DNA from 3 places in the Laribacter hongkongensis DSM 14985 genome. Region 2 is predicted to be linked to each of the others. Evidence: predicted binding sites of a transcription regulator. Region 2 holds the regulator's gene; each other region holds the start of a gene.

Region 1 (6,210 bases), on a different contig from region 2:
TTTATCCCAGACCGCATGGGCCTGAACCATTATACGGAGCCGTAAACCCGTGCCAAGACAAAATAATGCTTTCGTGCTCAATTAAGTATTTTTTTTGTCGCGCCGTTCAAAATCAAGACCAAATGCATTTTCTGTCGGGGTTTTGCATACAAATCATTGAAATATTCTTTTTGCAAAAAACGGGCGAATAAATCTTGTCGTCAATCCGGAAAAACATTATTCCCTTTTGTCATTAATTGGCCGGGCAATCCGCCAGCGGGCATGAAATCCGGCGGGTTTATTTTTAAAGCATATTCACAACGATCCATCACGCTTCAGCCGGACACGCCACCGCTCAGGGTACGCTCCACCGCTGCTCGCCAGCCGGCGTACAGCCCGTCCCGCCGGTCGGCTGCCATCTGCGGTGCAAAGTCCGCCTGCCGGTGCCACTGCACGGCCAGTTCGTCCAGTCCGGCATACCAGCCGCATCCCAGGCCCGCCAGCCAGGCAGCGCCCAGTGCCGTGGTTTCGGTCAGCGCCGGCCGTTCCACCGGCAATGCCAGCATGTCGGCGAGGAACTGCATCAGCCAGTCGTTGGCCGCCATGCCGCCGTCGACCCGCAGCGAGGCCGGTGCCACGCCATCGGCGCGCATGGCATCGAGCAGGTCGCGGCTCTGGTAACACACGGACTCCAGTGCCGCCCGCACGATGTGGTTGATGCCGGTATCGCGTGACAGGCCGGTGATGGTGCCGCGCGCCAGCGGGTCCCAGTAGGGGGCGCCCAGCCCGGTAAAGGCCGGCACCAGATAGACGCCGTCGTTGGAATCCAGCTCGCGGGCCAGCGCCTCGGTCTGCCCGGCGTGGGCGATCAGCCGCAAGGCATCGCGCAGCCACTGCACGGCTGCGCCGGCGATGAAAATGCTGCCCTCCAGCGCGTAGGTGGGCCGGCCGTCCAGCCGGTAGGCCACCGTGGTCAGCAGCCGGTGGCGTGATACCAGCGGCACGCTGCCGGTGTTCATCACCATGAAGCAGCCGGTGCCGTAGGTGGACTTGACCATCCCCGGCGCAAAGCAGGCCTGGCCGATCATGGCCGCCTGCTGGTCACCGGCCACGCCACGGATCGGCAGCGGCGCCCCGAACAGCCGGGTTTCGCCAAAATCGGCCGCCGAATCGCGTACCTCGGGCAACAGCGAGCGCGGGATGTCGAACAGCGCCAGCAGCTCGTCGTCCCACGTCTGGGTGTGGATGTTGAACAGCAGCGTCCGGGCGGCATTAGTGGCGTCGGTTGCGTGTACCCGTCCTTCGGTCAGCTGCCACAGCAACCAGCTGTCGACGGTGCCGAAGGCCAGTTCGCCCCGGCAGGCCGCCTCTTGGGCACCGGGCACGGTATCCAGCAGCCAGCGCAGCTTGGTGGCGGAAAAATACGGATCGAGCAGCAGGCCGGTACGTGCCTGGACCATGGCAGCCTGTCCGGCCAGCTGCTCGCACAGCGGTGCGGTACGCCGGTCCTGCCAGACGATGGCGCGATGCAGCGGCCGCCCGGTACGGCGGTTCCACAGCAGGGTGGTTTCCCGCTGGTTGGTCAGGCCGATGGCGGCAATGGCCGCACCGTCCGGCAAGGCCGCCAGCGCTTCGCGCGTCACCGCCTCGACATCGCGCCACAGGGCATCCGGGTCGTGTTCGACCCAGCCCGGCGCCGGAAAAAACTGCTCCAGCTCACGGCTGGCCCGGGCCACCACCCGGCTGTGCCGGTCGAACACCATGGCACGCGAACTGGTGGTTCCCTGATCAATCGCCAACAAAAATCCGCTCATTTTCCTGCCTTTCATCTTCGCTAACGAACTGCCACACGCGTTTCACATCATGGCCGCTTCGTTTGCGCGCACCGTGCCAATCATGCTAAAAACATTTGGGTTTACGACCCCCCCACGAGCACTTGCGTCTACCATGAATCGCTTGCCGCGCCATGAACAGATTCTGAAACTCGTCCGGGCCAATGGTTTCATGCCGATCGAGGAGCTGGCTCGTCTGCTCGACGTGACCCCGCAAACCATTCGCCGCGACATCAACACCCTGTCGGAAGAAAACCTGCTGCGCCGTTTCCACGGCGGTGCTGCACTCGGTCCGTCGGTGGAGAACGAGGAGTACGCCACCCGGCAGGTGAAAAACCAGTCGGAAAAAACCCGCATCGCCAAACTGCTGGCCGAGCACCTGCCCAATGACTGTTCGCTGTTCATGGGCATCGGTACCACCATCGAGGCCGTGGCGCGCGAACTGATCGTCGCCCACCAGCACCTGCGGGTGATCACCAACAACATCCACATCGCCAGCATCATCACCCGCCGGCCGGATTTCGAGGTCATCATCACCGGCGGCGTGGTCCGCGCCAAGGATGGCGGCATTACCGGCGTGGCCACCCTCGACATGATCGACCAGTTCAAGGTGGACTACGTCATCATGGGCGCCAACGGCATCGACAACGACGGCACCCTGCTCGACTTCGACTACCGCGAAGTGCGTGCCACCAAGGCCATGATGGCCAATGCCCGCCAGCGGGTACTGGTGGCCGACTCGAGCAAGTTCGGCCGCAGTGCCATGATGAAGGTCTGCCATATCAGCGAAGTCAACGCCGTGTTCACCGACGAACCGCCGCCACCCGAGCTGATGCCGCACATCACCGAGCACGCCGTCCGGCTCTACGTGGCCGAGCACTAGTCCCGGAATGCGGATACGAGAAAGGGCACGCTGCGGCGTGCCCTTTTTGTGCTCCCGGAAGCGACCGCCCTGCGGCCGTTACAGCACCAGCCGGCGACGACCCGGCTCGTAGGCTTCTCCGGCCGGCGAGCGCACGGTCAGCAACGGAATGTCGCTGCTGCGCATGACCGCCTCGGCCACGCTGCCCATCATCACGTGCATCAGGCCGCTGCGGCCGTGCGTACCCAGCACCAGCAGGCCGGCCTTGACGCTGTGGCCGTATTCCAGCAGGCAGTCGGCAATCTCGTCACCGCCGCCCCAGCAGTTGGTGACGTAGCATTCCGGCACCAGTCCGGCGGCGCGGACATGCTCGGCGGCCGGCTCCAGCCGGGCCGCGCCGTGCTCCTGTGCCAGTGCCTCGAGCTTGCTTTTGTCCGCCAGCACGTATTCTTCGAGCGCCAGCTCGAACAGGTTGACGATATGCACGAGGTGCAGGGTGGCACCGGAAAGCTTGGCAATCTCGATGGCCTGTTCCAGCGCGAGGTTAGCGTTATCGCTTTCGTCGATTGACGCCACGATGTGTTGATACATGAGCACTCCTTGATGCGGTACGGCGACGGACGGACAGCCCGGTCCTGCGCGCGACCCTCGAACGACGCGGCCAGAATAACGCAATCAAGTCCCCGTCCGCGAACGTCAACGTCATTTTCGGCAAAGCCCTTGATATGAAACAAGGCTTGACCTTCGATTCGGCCCGACGTGGACAGTCCGGAACCAGCTTCTATGCTGGGGATACTGTTTCACGCATTACCGAAAGGACCCGTCCATGCTGACCAAGCCTGCCCTGACCGCCCTGTTTTCACGTCTGCACGGCGCACCGTTTGCCATTGTCTGGTGGGATGGCAGCCAGCGACAGTTTGGTCAGGGAAATCCCTTATTCATCCTGCATTTCGCGCAGGAACCGGACTTTGGCAGCGAGGACCCGATACTGGCTTTGGGAGAGGCCTACATGCACGGCGGACTGGATATCCGCGGTGACTGGAATGCCCTGCTGGACGTGCTCTACCGCAACCGCCAGCTGCTGGACGGACCGCTGGCGCGCATGGCCAGCGTCGTGCGCACGCTCGACCGCATGCGCCTGAAGCAGAAACAAAAGGCCAATATTGCTCACCATTATGACCTTGGCAACGACTTCTACCGGCTCTGGCTCGACGACAGCATGAGCTACTCGTGTGCCTACTTTGCCCGGCCGGACATGACGCTGGCGGAAGCCCAGCAGGCCAAGATCGACCACACGCTGGTCAAGCTCGCACTGGCACCGGACGAACGCCTGCTGGACATCGGCTGCGGCTGGGGCGGACTGCTGATCCGTGCCGCCCGGCAGTACGGCGTGCGCGGCGTGGGCATCACGCTGTCGGAGGAACAGGCCACACTGGCCCGTGAACGGGTGGCAGAAGCCGGGCTGGCCGACCGGATCGAAATCCGCCTGCAGGACTGGCTCGACCTCGAACCGCAGCCGGAATTCGACAAGGTGGTCAGCGTCGGCATGTTCGAACACGTCGGTCACCAGCATTCGGCCCGTTTTTTCGAGCGGGTGTCCCACTGCCTGAAACCGGGAGGGCTGATGCTGCTGCACACCATCACCGGCCAGGCCGACGGCGGCACCAACAGCTGGGTGGAAAAATACATCTTCCCAGGGGGCGAGGTGCCGTTCCCGCCGCAGGTCCTCGCCCACATGCAGCAGCATGATTTCCACCTGCTGGCGCAGGAAAGCCTGCGGCTGCATTACGCCCACACCCTCGACTGCTGGCTGGCCAATTACGAGGCCGCCATCGACCAGGTACGGGCCCGCTTTGACGAAACCTTCTGCCGCATGTGGTACCTGTACCTCAAGGGCTGCGCAGCCGCCTTCCGCGCCGGCGGCATCGACCTGCACCAGTATCTGGTCAGCCTCGGCCCGGCCCGGCATCCGCCCCGGACCCTGTCCTACTGGTACGGCGCACCGGTCGAACGCTGGTAAATGCAATAAACGCAAACAGTCCCGGACCGCACAGGCGCTCCGGGACTGTTTTCATTCCGGTATCAGGACTTGCAGGAAGTCGACGAACAGGATGACGAACACGACTTGCAGCCCTTGCAGGTGTTGATGCCCAGCAGGGCATACGGCGGGCACCAGCCCAGCAGGCCGGTCATCAGCGGCACCAGGCCCAGCCAGGCCCACGGAGTGGCCGGTCCGACAAACACCAGGCTCAGGATAACCAGCCCGGCAATAATGCGGATAATGCGTTCGGTGTTACCGATGTTGCGCTTCATGATCGCTCTCCCTGCTTCTTCTTTACGAAAGCATAGAATATAAATTTATATAATGTTGATTGCAAGCGGAAAAGGGCTTTCCCATGAAGTACTTGCTCTGGCTGGCCGGCTGCCTGTCGTTTGCCCTGGGGGTTGTCGGCCTCGTGGTGCCGCTGCTGCCCACCACGCCGTTTGTCCTGCTGGCGGCAGCCTGCTGGGCGCGGGCGTCACCGCGTTTTCACCGCTGGCTGGCCCGCCATCGCCTGTTCGGCCCGATGGTCACCAGCTGGGAACGCGAACGGGCCGTGCCGCGTCGGGCCAAGTACTGGGCAATCGCCATGATGGCGGTTTCGTGGCTGTTGTCAGTCGGCGTCCTGACCAGCCGCGGGCAGGCAGTCATTGCGTTACTGGTCACGCTGGTACTGGCCGGCATGGCCGTGTGGCTGTGGCGCCGGCCGGAGCCGCGATCCGTACCATCGCACCAGCCGGCCGGCACAGCAGGCTGAACCTGCCAGGTCCCGCCGCGGCCCTGTCCGGAGCAGGATCACCGTCCCCGGCAAGGCGTCCCGCCCGGTGGCCGGACTGGCGCACGGCATCATCCGTCAGCGACCGCCGTTTATTCGTGAAGCTGTCCGGCCCGTCCTGAGCATTTGCCCGTGACGGTCCGGATTGCGCTCAGTCCCCAGCCAGTTGCGCCAGCAGTTCGGCCTGGTGCTCGGCCGTCAGGGCATCGGTCAGCTCGGCCAGGTCGCCGTCCATCACGGCATCCAGCCGGTACAGCGTCAGATTGATGCGGTGATCGGTCACCCGCCCCTGCGGGAAGTTGTAGGTGCGGATGCGCTCGCTGCGGTCGCCGGAGCCGATCAGGCTCTTGCGTTCGGCCGCTTCCTTCTGCTGCCTGGCACGTTGCTGCACGTCCTGGATGCGCGCGGCCAGCACGGCCAGCGCACGCGCCTTGTTCTTGTGCTGGCTGCGGTCGTCTTGGCATTCGACCACGATGCCGGTCGGCAGGTGCGTCACCCGCACGGCACTGTCGGTCTTGTTGATGTGCTGGCCACCCGCCCCGCTGGCGCGGAAGGTGTCGATGCGCAGGTCGGCCGGGTTCAGCTCCACGGCGGCCAGTTCGTCGGCTTCCGGCATCACCGCCACCGTGCAGGCGGACGTATGGATGCGCCCTTGGGTTTCCGTCGCCGGCACCCGCTGCACCCGGTGGCCGCCCGATTCGAATTTCAGCCGCGAATAGGC
Region 2 (6,210 bases):
GCGAGGCACGGTTGCCACCCGTCTGGGCCGGCGTCACCATGCCGAGCCGGTGGTCAAAAGCGTCAACCCGCGTGGTGACGTGGTTTACTGGGTCGGCGCCGCCGGCCCGGCGCAGGACGCCGGGGAAGGCACCGACTTTCATGCCGTGCGAGAAGGGTTTGTCTCAGTCACCCCGCTGTCGATCGACCTGACGGGATACCGGCAACTGGCGGAGCTTCCGGCATGGCTCAATCCCTGACCCAACGCTCTGCCGTCACCGGCAGCGGCCTGACGTCCGACCGGACCCGGCGCCGCATGATCGAGCGCCTGCAGGAACAGGGCATCCGTGACGAACGGGTGCTTGCTGCGCTCTATGCCGTACCGCGCCACCTGTTTGTCGATCCGGCACTGGCCAGCCGTGCCTATGACGACACGGCCCTGCCGCTGGGTCATGGCCAGACCATTTCCCAACCCCTGATCGTGGCACGCATGATCGAACTGCTGCTGGAAGGCCGCACACCCGGGCGCGTACTGGAAGTCGGTACTGGCTGCGGTTACCAGGCCGCCGTGTTGTCGCGGCTGTTTCCCGAGGTGTATTCCGTCGAACGGATCGCCGCCCTGCTGGACAAGGCCCGGCTCAACCTGCGTGCTGCGCGCATGGTGACACCACGGCTGGTACATACCGACGGCCGGCAGGGCCTGCCCGAGGCTGCGCCCTTTGACAGCATCATCGTGGCGGCAGCGGCACCGGCCATTCCGGACGAGCTGACCAACCAGCTGGCAGCCAACGGCCGGCTGGTTCTTCCGGTCGGCAATGATCTCGAACAGCACCTGTGGATGATCGAACGCACCGCCAGCGGACTACGGCGCCAGAAGCTGGATCCGGTGAAATTTGTCCCGCTGCTGTCCGGTCGCCAGTGAAAAATAGTTCAATAAAATTCAGCAAATGCTAATTTTGTTCTGGACATATCCGGGGTGCTTGTTTAAACCTAATTTACTAGAAGGTTAGGATGATGTTTTTGGCCTGCAAACGTGTCGCTCGATTCGCCTGGTGTGGCGGTGTACTGCTCCTGTCCGGATGCAGTGCACTGGAACAACCCGCCGCACCGATTGTCCAGCATGGGAATGCCGGACAACAGGCTGATGCAGCCCCGCGCCCCGTCACGGAAGCCAGTACGGCCTATGCCGCACCGGCAGCCAGCCGGATTACTCCGGTCGGTTCAACGCCTGTCGGTGAAAATGCCACCGCCGGGCAGGCAGACATGACCGGATTACCGGAAACCTATACCGTCAAACCGGGTGACAACCTGTTCAGGATTGCACTGAATCACGGCATGGGCTACCGGGAGCTGGCTGAACTGAACGGCATCAGCAATCCGGCTGACATCAAGGTAGGCCAGACGCTGCGGATCCAGGTCAAGGGCGACGGTCGTGCACCGACAGCTGCCAGTCCGCAGGCAGACAGCAGCCAGCAACCTGCAGGGGTGTCTGCTGCACCGGTTTATGCCACAGGGGCGACCCAGAGCGGTGACGGTAGCATCAAACAACATCCTAAAGGACTGAAACTGCCGTATTCACCCGCAGCAGCCGAGCAATTGGCACGGGAAAGCCAGACGGCCGGCAATACCGCACCTTCGGGTGCAACGGCCACACCGGACAAACCCACTGCACCCCAGGGAGACAAAACTGCCAACAAGCCTGTACCGGAACCAGCCGGCAAAACGGATACCCGTCCTGCCGCCCCGCGCGCAGCCGATGCCGATACGCCCGAGAGCGGCTGGCAGTGGCCTGTAAGCGGATCACCGTCAAAATATGACGAGAGAACCAAAGGGGTAGACATTCCAGGCAAAATGGGTCAGCCTGTTCAGGCTGCTGCCGACGGCAAGGTGGTCTACAGCGGCACAGGATTACGAGGCTACGGAAAACTCATCATCATCAAGCACAACAAGGCTTTCCTGAGCGCCTACGCACATAACAACACCCTCTTGGTCAAAGAGGGACAGGCGGTCCGGAAAGGCCAGAAAATTGCCGAAATGGGCAACTCGGACGCAGACAAGACCAAACTGCACTTCGAATTGCGCCGCTACGGCAAACCGGTCGATCCATATAACTACATGCCGCAGCTCTGAGCCCGCACTCGCCGGAGCCTGACTGGCAGAGGGAAAATACCGACATGAGTAACAACGACATTGACCGTATCGACGATGAAGAAGTAGACGAACTCGAGGAAGACAAGCACGACGAAGAACAGGAAGCTGCAGAGGCTGAAGAGTCCGGCGGTCGTGCCTACGAAGAAGTAGCCGACGTTACCCAGATCTACCTCAATGACATCGGCAACAATGCTCTGCTGACTCCCGACGAAGAACGTGCCTTGGCGCGCCGGGTGGTACAGGGTGACTTCGAAGCCCGGCAGCGCATGATCGAACACAACCTGCGCCTCGTCGTGAACATTGCCAAGCATTACATCAATCGCGGCATGGCTCTGCTCGATCTGATCGAGGAAGGCAACATCGGCTTGATGCATGCACTGGAAAAATTCGATCCCGAGCGTGGTTTCCGCTTCTCGACCTACGCCACCTGGTGGATTCGCCAGTCGATCGAACGCGCCATCATGAACCAGTCGCGCACGATCCGTCTGCCCGTTCATGTCATCAAGGAGCTCAACGTCTACCTGCGGGCATCGCGTCATCTCGAAAGCCAGATTGGCCGCGATCCCACGATCGATGAAATTGCCCACCTTGTCGGCAAGCCACCGGAGGAAGTCCGCCGGGTCATGAGCCTCAACGAGCGCATGGCCTCTCTGGATGCGCCACTTGATATCGACCCCATGCTCACCATCGGCGAATCCATTCCCGACGAGCAGCAGGAAGAGCCGGACATCAAGCTGCACGGCATGCAGGTCAACCGCTACGTCCAGACTTGGCTGAAGCAGCTGACCGACAAGCAGCGGCTGGTCATTGAGCGGCGCTACGGGCTGAATGGCTACGAAATCTGTACTCTTGAAGAGCTTGCAGACAGCCTGAGCCTGACCCGTGAGCGGGTTCGCCAGATCCAGATTGAAGGACTCGAAAGCCTGCGGCGCATATTGCGACGCAAAGGTATCAGCAAGGACATGCTGTTCTAGCCAGAGCAAGAAAAAGCCCGCCATATGGCGGGCTTTGACAGCAATAACGAAGTGATGAAGACGAAATCAGGATTGCGGTGGTTGTGTGGCGGGAAGACATCCGCCTACCAGATCTTTCAGACGCTCGGGCTGAATCAGCTGGATATGCTTGTGCTCGACCGTAATCCAGCCTTGGGACTGGAACTTGGACAAGGTCCTGCTGACCGTTTCCAGCTTCAACCCCAGAAAGGAGCCGATTTCTTCACGGCTCATGCGCAGGATGAAATCGTTGGCTGCAAAACCGCGTGCCGAAAAGCGTTGGGACAGGTTAAGCAGGAATGCAGCCAGACGCTCCTCGGCCTTCATGTTGCCCAGCAGCAGCATGACCGACTGGTCTCGAACGATTTCACGGCTCATCAAGCGGAAGAAATGATGCTGCAGCGACGGAATCTCGCGCCCAAGGCTCTCCATGCGGACAAATGGCAATTCGCAGACCTCGGCATCTTCCAGTGCGACCGCATCACAGCCGTGGGCACCACTCGAAACACCATCCAGCCCCAGAAGCTCGCCGGACATCTGGAATCCGGTCACCTGCTCGCGGCCATCATGACTGGAAATGCAGGTCTTGAAAAAACCGGTACGAATCGCAAACATCGACTTGAACGGCTCGCCAGCCCGGAACAGGTATTCACCACGTTTCAAGCGCCGGCTTTGACGGATGACCGCATCAAGCTGACTCATCTCCTCCCGGTTCAAACCGATGGGGAGGCACAGCTCACGCAGGCTGCAGCTTGAGCAAGAGACCTTCAGTGTATGGGCGCAGATCGGGTTGTGTTCGGCCATAATATGCAAAAAGGTTAACTTTCAGTCCGGTCTTGACCATCATCAAAGGTTAGACTGTCCCACTCAGGCAAAGTACAGCAGTGCCTGAAAGGTATACCCAGATGACAAATTTTACTGAATCAGGCATCACGCCTGTGCAGTTCGTTTTTGACCGCGAACTGATCGAAAAACTCGATGGAAGCGGCCCTCGCTACACCTCCTACCCCACAGCGGATCGTTTTACTGATGCATTCAGCGAGGCCGATTATCACCATTGGCTGAAACAAAGGCAAATCGGCGCCTGCGCCCGAGGCGTATCATTATACGCTCATATTCCTTTCTGCAATACCGTTTGCTACTACTGCGCCTGTAACAAGATCATCACCAAAGACAAGTCACGCGCGGATACCTATCTGGATTATCTCGAGCGCGAACTGGCCCTGCATGCCGAGTACCTGCAAGGTCACCCGCAGCTGGCCCAGCTCCACTTTGGCGGAGGCACACCCACCTTCCTGTCGGATGCACAGATGACGCGCCTGATGCAGGCAATCGGCCGTCACTTCCAGCTCGTACCGCATGGCGAATACTCAATCGAAATCGATCCGCGCAAAGTCACGGCAGACAACGTCAAACACTTGGCCAGCCTTGGTTTCAACCGCATGTCGGTCGGCGTACAGGACTTTGACCCGCAGGTACAGACAGCCGTCAACCGCATCCAGAGCCTGGAAGAAACCCGCGCCGTCATTGATGCAGCACGAGCCAGCGGCTTCAAGTCCGTCAGCATCGACCTGATCTACGGCCTGCCGCACCAGACACTCGAATCGGTGCAGACCACGCTGGAAACCGTGCTCGAAATCCGTCCGGACCGGCTGGCTTTCTACAACTATGCACATCTGCCCACCCTGTTCATGCCGCAGCGGCGCATCAACGAGGCAGACCTTCCGTCACCATCGGCCAAGCTCGACATCCTGCAAATGGCCGTACAGACCCTCACCGATGCCGGTTATGTCTTCATCGGCATGGATCACTTCGCCCTGCCGGACGACGATCTGGCGGTTGCCCTGCGACAAGGACGCCTGCAACGCAATTTCCAGGGCTACTCCACCCACGCCGACCATGACCTGATTGCCATCGGCGTATCGTCCATCGGCAAGGTCGGTGCCAGCTACCACCAGAACGAAAAGGACATCGAGCGCTACTATGCCGCGCTGGATGCCGGTCATCTTCCGGTCATGCGCGGCATGCACCTGTCGGCGGACGACCTGCTGCGCCGGGCCATCATCCAGGCCCTGATGTGCCGCTTTGCCCTGTCGATGGATGCCATGGGAGAAAGCTTCGGCATCGACTTCCGGCAATACTTCGCCCCCGAGCTGGAACGACTGGCCGACCATGCCGATCTGGGACTGCTCACGATGGACGAAGAGTGGATCACCATCACGCCCAAAGGACGCTTCCTGATCCGGACCATCGCCATGGTCTTCGACCGCCACTTGCGCGAACGCACGACCAAAGCCAGGTACTCACGCACGATCTAGCGCCCACCCGGGCCGTAGCCGTCCCCGCCAGCGCAGGGATCCGGACTGACGGAACACAGGCCTGAGCCAGTTATTGCATGCACGGATGCCCCAAGGGGCATCCGTCTTTTTGTTTGTGTGGATACCAAGCGGGGTCCCCCGTCTGTCACCAGATTGCCCCCGGTTCGCACCCGGCAACCACCAGGCAAACCATGGCATCAGGATTGGCCGGACCTTGGCTGCTCGCCCGTCCGGCAGCAGCCCACTACGGAAATCCAGTCAAAGAGAAAGTTGACCAATAGCCCGCGCGCACAACCCGTCATGCACGGACCACACGGCACAACACCGGTATCACAGGCCTGTCCGTAGGGCACGCAGCCTCTTTGGTTCCGGTCCACGGCACCTCCGGCACAGGCAGATCAACTCCAGCCTGGTCTGAAGCACAGACAGGCCGGCCTGCACTCAGGCCCCAACCACCCTACGCGGCACACGTGGCGCCAAAGCGCACATCAGTTCATAACCGATGGTCCCGGCTGCCGTGGCCACGTCGTCGATCGACACACCATCACCGCCCCACAGCGTCACCCGGTCTCCGACACCAGCCTGCGGCAGACTGGTGAGATCAATGGTAAGCATGTCCATCGACACCCGCCCCACCAGCCGGGCAGGCTGACCGCCGATCGCACAGGGCGTACCGGCCGGCGCCACACGCGGATAGCCATCAGCATAACCACAGGCTACCACACCAATGCGCATCGGCCGGTCGGCCACGAATGTCGCGCCATAACCGAC
Region 3 (6,210 bases), on a different contig from region 2:
CATACGGGCACATGTACTTGCAGACCTGCTCACGCATGACAGCAGCCAGCAGATAGGTAAAGCCGGCGTAGAAAAATATCCAGAATGCCTGCCACCCGGCGATGCTGAGGCTGGCAATATCCTGCATGACTTCCTGCATGGGCATGAAGTATCCGACCAGCGTTACGCCGGTCCACAGCGCCACGGCCACCCACAAGACCTGCTTGAGCAGCTTTCGTGCGATTTTGTTGGCATTCCAGGGACCTTGATCCAGCTTGATGCGGGCAGCACGGTCACCTTCAACCCAGTGCTCGATCCACATCATGATTTCGGTGTAGACCGTCTGCGGACAGGTATATCCGCACCACAGGCGTCCAGCAATGGTCGTCCACAGGAACAGGCCAAATGCCGAAGCCATCAGGAATGCGGCAAGATAAATAAAATCCTGCGGGAAAAAGGTCAGGCCAAACAGGTAAAACTTGCGATTGACCAGATCGAACAACACTGCCTGCCGGCCGTTCCAACTCAGCCACGGCAATCCGTAATACAGCAGCTGGGTGAACAGCACCATGGCGATACGCCAGTTGGCAAACGTACCACTCGCTTTGCGCATGTAAATCTTTTTGCGGCTTTCGTAAAGTGCGACTTCTTTGACCCCATTGGGGGCTGAATCAACCGGCGGTTTATGCATGTCGTTCATGGTTTCCCAACCTAAACAAGAAAGCTCGACGGAACCCCGCAAATCGAGGCTCGACCCAACGTTCTCTTTCATTACTTCCATAATGTCCGAAATGGCAGAACACCAGACTATTTACTTATGCCCAAGAGTCATAAGTATATTATATGCAATTATAAAATGACACAGCCCGCGCATTGCACGGGCTGTGTTTTTGCAGCGATTGGATTCGCCCGACTTACTGCTGTGCAGCAGATTTCACGTTATTGGAGAGACCCCATACATAAGCAGTCAGCAGATGGACTTTGCCATCACCGAGGAAGTCCTTCCATGCCGGCATCTGGTTATTGCGACCATTGGTAATGGTTTCAATGATTGCCTTTTCAGTTCCACCGTACAGCCAGACGTTATCCGTCAGATTCGGAGCACCCAAGGCTTGATTGCCTTTACCGTCCGGACCGTGACAGGCGGCACAGACAGCCGTGAAGGTTTCCTTGCCACGGGCAGCACGCTCGGCGTCATGCTTCTTGCCGGACAGCGACATCACGTAGTTGGCAGCATCCTTTACCTTCTCCTCGCCGAATGCGGCACCCCATGCCGGCATTGCCCCGACGCGACCCGCAGCAATCGTAGTGTGGATCGTGGCTGCATCACCCCCCCACAGCCAGTCGTTGTCGGTCAGATTCGGGAAGCCCTTGGCACCCCGGGCATCGGCACCGTGGCATTGCATGCAATAGGTCTGAAACAGGCGCTGCCCCATCTCATGAGCCTTGGGATCGGCGGCAACAGTCTTGATGTCCTGCTTGAGGTAGGCATCGTACAGCGGCTGGTACTTGGCTTCGGCCTCAGCACGCTCGCTTTTGTACTGCCCCACCGAAGTCCAGCCACGAATACCCTTGAAAGTACCGAGCCCCGGATACAGCACCAGATAGACCACCCCGAAGACCAGAGTCAGGACGAACATCCACATCCACCATTTCGGCAGCGGGTTGTTGTACTCCTCCAGATTGTCGTCCCACACATGGCCCATGGTCTCGACTTCCTGACCCGGCTTGATCGTGGTCTTGGATTGCGTCAAGAGCAGGAGGCACAGACCGGCAATACCCACCACAACAATGGCGGTAATCCAGATGCTCCAGAAATCGCTTACAAAATCACTCATTGTTTTGCTCCGTTACGGGCAACCGGCTGCTTGCCGGCTGCCTGGCTTGTAACCGCATCATCATCCTGAAAAAGCAGGTTGGCAGCTTCTTCAAAGTGTGGCTTGGCCGACTTGCTGTAAGCCCAGAGGCCAATCAGCACAAAGCAGACAAAGCTCGCCACAGTGACAATGATGTGGATCAGATCGGCTACGTTTTCCATGGCCTGTCAGATCAGCGAGTGTTCTTGAGCGCAAGGCCCAGACCTTGCAGATAGGCAACCAGCGCATCCATTTCGGACTTGCCTTCCACTTCGCCCTTGCTCTTGGCAATTTCCTCGTCGGTATACGGTACGCCGACCTTGCGCAAAGCCGTCATCTTGGCAGCGACCGTATCGGCATCTGCCAGGTTACGCGACAGCCAAGGGAATCCAGGCATGTTCGATTCAGGAACCACGTCACGCGGATTGATCAGGTGCACACGGTGCCACTCATCCGAATAACGACCTCCTACGCGGGCCAGGTCCGGACCGGTACGCTTGGAACCCCACTGGAAGGGGTGGTCATACACGGATTCGCCGGCAACAGAGTAGTGGCCATAGCGTTCGGTTTCGGCACGGAACGGACGGATCATCTGCGAGTGGCAGTTGTAGCAACCCTCACGGATGTAGATGTCACGCCCGGTCAGTTGCAAGGCGGTGTAGGGTTTGACTCCTGCAACCGGCTGCGTGGTGGACTTCTGGAACATCAGCGGCAGGATTTCCACCAGCATGGCAATGCTGATGACCAGCAACGTCAGAACGATCAGATAGCCGACCTTCTCTTCAATAAGTTTCTGGATCTTGTCCATGTTGATTCTGACCTTTCTGCCTTTAGGCGTGGGCGTGAGCCGCTACGGCCGGGATCTGGGCATCAACAGCACGTCCCAGGGTCACGGTACGGAACACGTTGTAGGCCATGATCACCATACCGGAGAGGTACAGCAGACCACCCAACAGACGCACGAAGTGGTACGGATAGGTCACTTTGACCACTTCTGCAAATGCATAGGTCAGGGTGCCGTCCGGGTTCAGGGCGCGCCACATCAGGCCTTGCATCACACCGGAAATCCACAGCGCAGCGATATAGAGCACCACACCCACGGTAGCCAGCCAGAAGTGTGCTTCGATCAGTTTGGTCGAATACATTTCTTCACGGTTGAAGAGACGCGGGATCAGGTAGTACATCGAACCGATGGTGATGAAGCCCACCCAGCCCAAGGCACCGGAGTGCACGTGACCAATGGTCCAGTCGGTGTAGTGCGACAGGGCATTCACGGTCTTGATCGACATCATCGGGCCTTCAAAGGTCGACATGCCGTAGAACGACAGGGATACCACCAGGAACTTGAGGATCGGATCGGTACGCAGTTTGTGCCAGGCACCCGACAAGGTCATGATGCCGTTGATCATGCCACCCCAGCTCGGAGCCAGCAGGATCAGCGAGAACACCATGCCCAGCGACTGGGTCCAGTCCGGCAGGGCGGTGTAATGCAGATGGTGCGGACCTGCCCACATGTAGGTGAAGATCAGGGCCCAGAAGTGCACCACGGACAGGCGGTAGGAGTAGACCGGACGACCAGCCTGTTTCGGCACGAAGTAGTACATCATGCCCAGGAAGGCTGCGGTCAGGAAGAAACCTACGGCGTTGTGACCGTACCACCACTGGATCATGGCATCCACGGCACCGGCGTACGCGGAATAGGACTTGGTCAGGGTCACCGGAACAAAGGCACTATTGACGATGTGCAACAAGGCCACGGCCAAGATGAAAGCACCATAGAACCAGTTGGCGACGTAAATATGCTTGACCTTGCGGATCGCAATGGTGCCGAAAAACACAATTGCATATACCACCCAGGTCACGGCGATCAGCAGCTTGATCGGCCATTCCAGTTCGGCATACTCCTTGCCGAAGGTCATTCCCAGCGGCAGGGTAACAGCTGCCGCGACAATGACGACCTGCCAGGCCCAGAAGGTGAACGCAGCCAGCTTGTCTGAAATCAGACGTACCTGACAGGTCCGCTGAACGACATAATATGACGTAGCGAACAGGGCTGAGCCGCCAAAGGCGAAAATCACCGCGTTGGTGTGCAGAGGGCGCAGTCTGCCGAAGTGCAGCCACGGACCGATGTTGAGATCGGGCCAGACCAGCTGCGCGGCAATAATGACGCCCACCAGCATGCCGACGATGCCCCATACTACGGTCATCACGGCAAACTGGCGCACCACCTTGTAATTGTATGTGGATTGCGTCTCCATTGAGGTTTCTCCAAGGTTGCGAACGGGTAATCCGTAAAGTGCGCCGCACCGGCAAGCAAGACGGCAGCCTGCTCATGCGACACACATAAAGCGTGTCAATGGCGCCTAGCGGATCGAAAAGTAGTCACAGGCAGCCGGTTTATTCAATCAGCACACCTTTTGCAGCCGGGCATTTTAAAACAAAGCTCAGCGTTGAACTAGCTGAATCCTTTCTTAAAACTGCTCACCCAAGGCACCTGCCAGACCCTTCGGTGGCGATGGATATTATATTGTCATTCACGGTAACCCCTTGACCTGTATCAACTGCCCCTACCCCTTGCACCGGTAAACGTCATGATTTCCTGCATCCATTACACCATTGCCCTGCACGATCCAGCAGCCCATATTTATCGTGTAACCTGTTTTTTGAACGATGTTTCAGCACCATTTCAGGATTTTCGGCTGCCAAGCTGGATACCCGGCAGCTACATGATCCGGGACTTTTCCCGCCACCTCTCAACCCCGGTCGCGCGCGATGCCAATGGCAAATCACTGGTCGTTACGCCACTGGACAGTCATGGCTGGCGGGTAAGCGGAACTAAGGGCTCATTAAGCTTCAGCTATGAAGTGTTTGCCCACGACCTGTCGGTCCGGGGTGCCTGGCTGGACCGGCAACGCGGCTTTTTCAATGCCAGCAGCCTATGTGTTGAAGCTGTCGGCTCAAGTCACCTGCCACAGCGGCTGTCGCTGCAATCCCCGCAGCAGAATGACGTTGAAGGACACTGGCAAGTTGCTACAACCCTGCCTGCCGTTGAAACCGGTGCGGACGGTTTCGGCCACTACCAGGCCGAAAATTACGATGCCCTGCTGGATCATCCCTTCACGCTGGGCAGGTTCGATACCGTCCGGTTCACGGCAGAAAACGTCGGTTACGAAGTCATCGTTTCCGGCCGGCACCGAGGCGACCTCGAACGGCTGGCCTGTGACCTGCGCACGATCTGCGGCTGGCAAATCCGCTTTTTCGGTACCCCGGCCCCCTTCTCGCGCTACCAGTTCCAGCTCCAGCTGGGCGAAAACCTGTACGGCGGACTGGAGCACCGCGACTCCACGGCCCTGATGGCCAGCCGGCACGACTTGCCCGTCGCTGGCGACCCGGCCATCAGCGACGGCTACCTGTCACTGCTGGGTCTGTGCAGCCACGAGCACTTCCACGCCTGGAACGTCAAGCGCATCAAGCCGGCGGCCTTCACGCCCTACCGTCTCGACCAGCCCAACCATACCCGCCTGCTGTGGGCATTCGAAGGCATCACCTCGTACTACGACGACCTGACACTGGTCCGCAGCGGCCTGATCACGCCCGAACGCTATCTCGGCCTGCTGGCAAAAAGCATGACCCGGGTCCGCCGCAGCAGCGGCCGCCTCAAGCAGACCCTGTCCGACTCCAGCTTTGACGCCTGGACCAAGTTCTACAAACAGGACGAAAACAGCCCCAACGCCATCGTCAGCTACTACCAGAAAGGCGCATTGGCCGCACTGGCACTCGACCTGACCATTCGTCAGCGCAGCTCCGGCCGGCAGTCTCTCGACGATGTCATGCGGCAGCTGTGGCATGACTGGCAGCAAACCGGCGAAGGCGTGGCCGAAACAGGATGGGAAAGCACTGCATCGCGTACAACCGGACAGGACCTGGCAGGCTTTTTCGACCAGGCCATCCGCAGTACGCAAGACCTCCCGCTCGATGAACTGCTGGCACAGGCCGGCGTCCGGACAGACTGGCGCGCAGCCATGTCCTCGACCGACGAAGGCGGCCTGCCACCACCACCGTCCGCCTCCGGCCCCCGCCCCAGACTCGGCGCCCGTACCCGCAGCGAACAAGGCTGGCTGGTGGTGACACACGTACTGGACCACAGCCTGGCCCGCCTGGCCGGAATGGCCGCCGGCGACCTGCTGCTGGCGCTGGACGGATTGCGGCTGCGGGATCCGGACAAGGCATTCAGCCGTTACCAGGCTGGCGATGCCGTCACGTTTACCGTCATGCGTGACGATGAACTCTTGACCCTGCACGCCACCATTCCCGCCGCGGACACGGATACCTGCTGGCTGGACATGAGCGGCCAGCAGCAGCTCTGGTGCGCACC

What was found. Region 2 encodes FNR, which switches genes on or off when oxygen is low (the NO sensors DNR and NnrR bind a similar motif). Its sites were predicted from a motif close to TTGATNNNNATCAA; they were not measured.
Region 1: the regulator FNR is predicted to act here: its motif matches at 3,394-3,407, upstream of G542_RS0100895 (universal stress protein).
Region 3: the regulator FNR is predicted to act here: its motif matches at 4,383-4,396, upstream of G542_RS0106185 (M61 family metallopeptidase).

What each region holds. Positions count from the first base shown of each region.
Region 1 covers NZ_AUHR01000001.1:181,506-187,715, forward strand. Annotated here, with positions in the region: gene glpK (glycerol kinase GlpK) at 315-1,793, opposite strand; gene G542_RS0100890 (DeoR/GlpR family DNA-binding transcription regulator) at 1,927-2,694, shown strand; gene G542_RS0100895 (universal stress protein) at 2,773-3,264, opposite strand; gene G542_RS15500 (SAM-dependent methyltransferase) at 3,500-4,693, shown strand; gene G542_RS0100905 (YgaP family membrane protein) at 4,756-4,986, opposite strand; gene G542_RS0100910 (YbaN family protein) at 5,070-5,471, shown strand; gene prfA (peptide chain release factor 1) at 5,641-6,210, opposite strand, start outside.
Region 2 covers NZ_AUHR01000006.1:149,493-155,702, forward strand. Annotated here, with positions in the region: gene surE (5'/3'-nucleotidase SurE) at 1-238, shown strand, start outside; gene G542_RS0107705 (protein-L-isoaspartate(D-aspartate) O-methyltransferase) at 223-900, shown strand; gene G542_RS0107710 (peptidoglycan DD-metalloendopeptidase family protein) at 990-2,108, shown strand; gene rpoS (RNA polymerase sigma factor RpoS) at 2,153-3,103, shown strand; gene fnr (fumarate/nitrate reduction transcriptional regulator Fnr) at 3,170-3,925, opposite strand; gene hemN (oxygen-independent coproporphyrinogen III oxidase) at 4,027-5,439, shown strand; gene alr (alanine racemase) at 5,881-6,210, opposite strand, start outside.
Region 3 covers NZ_AUHR01000005.1:79,608-85,817, reverse strand. Annotated here, with positions in the region: gene ccoG (cytochrome c oxidase accessory protein CcoG) at 1-679, opposite strand, end outside; gene ccoP (cytochrome-c oxidase, cbb3-type subunit III) at 894-1,817, opposite strand; gene G542_RS0106200 (cbb3-type cytochrome oxidase subunit 3) at 1,814-2,017, opposite strand; gene ccoO (cytochrome-c oxidase, cbb3-type subunit II) at 2,029-2,643, opposite strand; gene ccoN (cytochrome-c oxidase, cbb3-type subunit I) at 2,666-4,093, opposite strand; gene G542_RS0106185 (M61 family metallopeptidase) at 4,427-6,210, shown strand, end outside.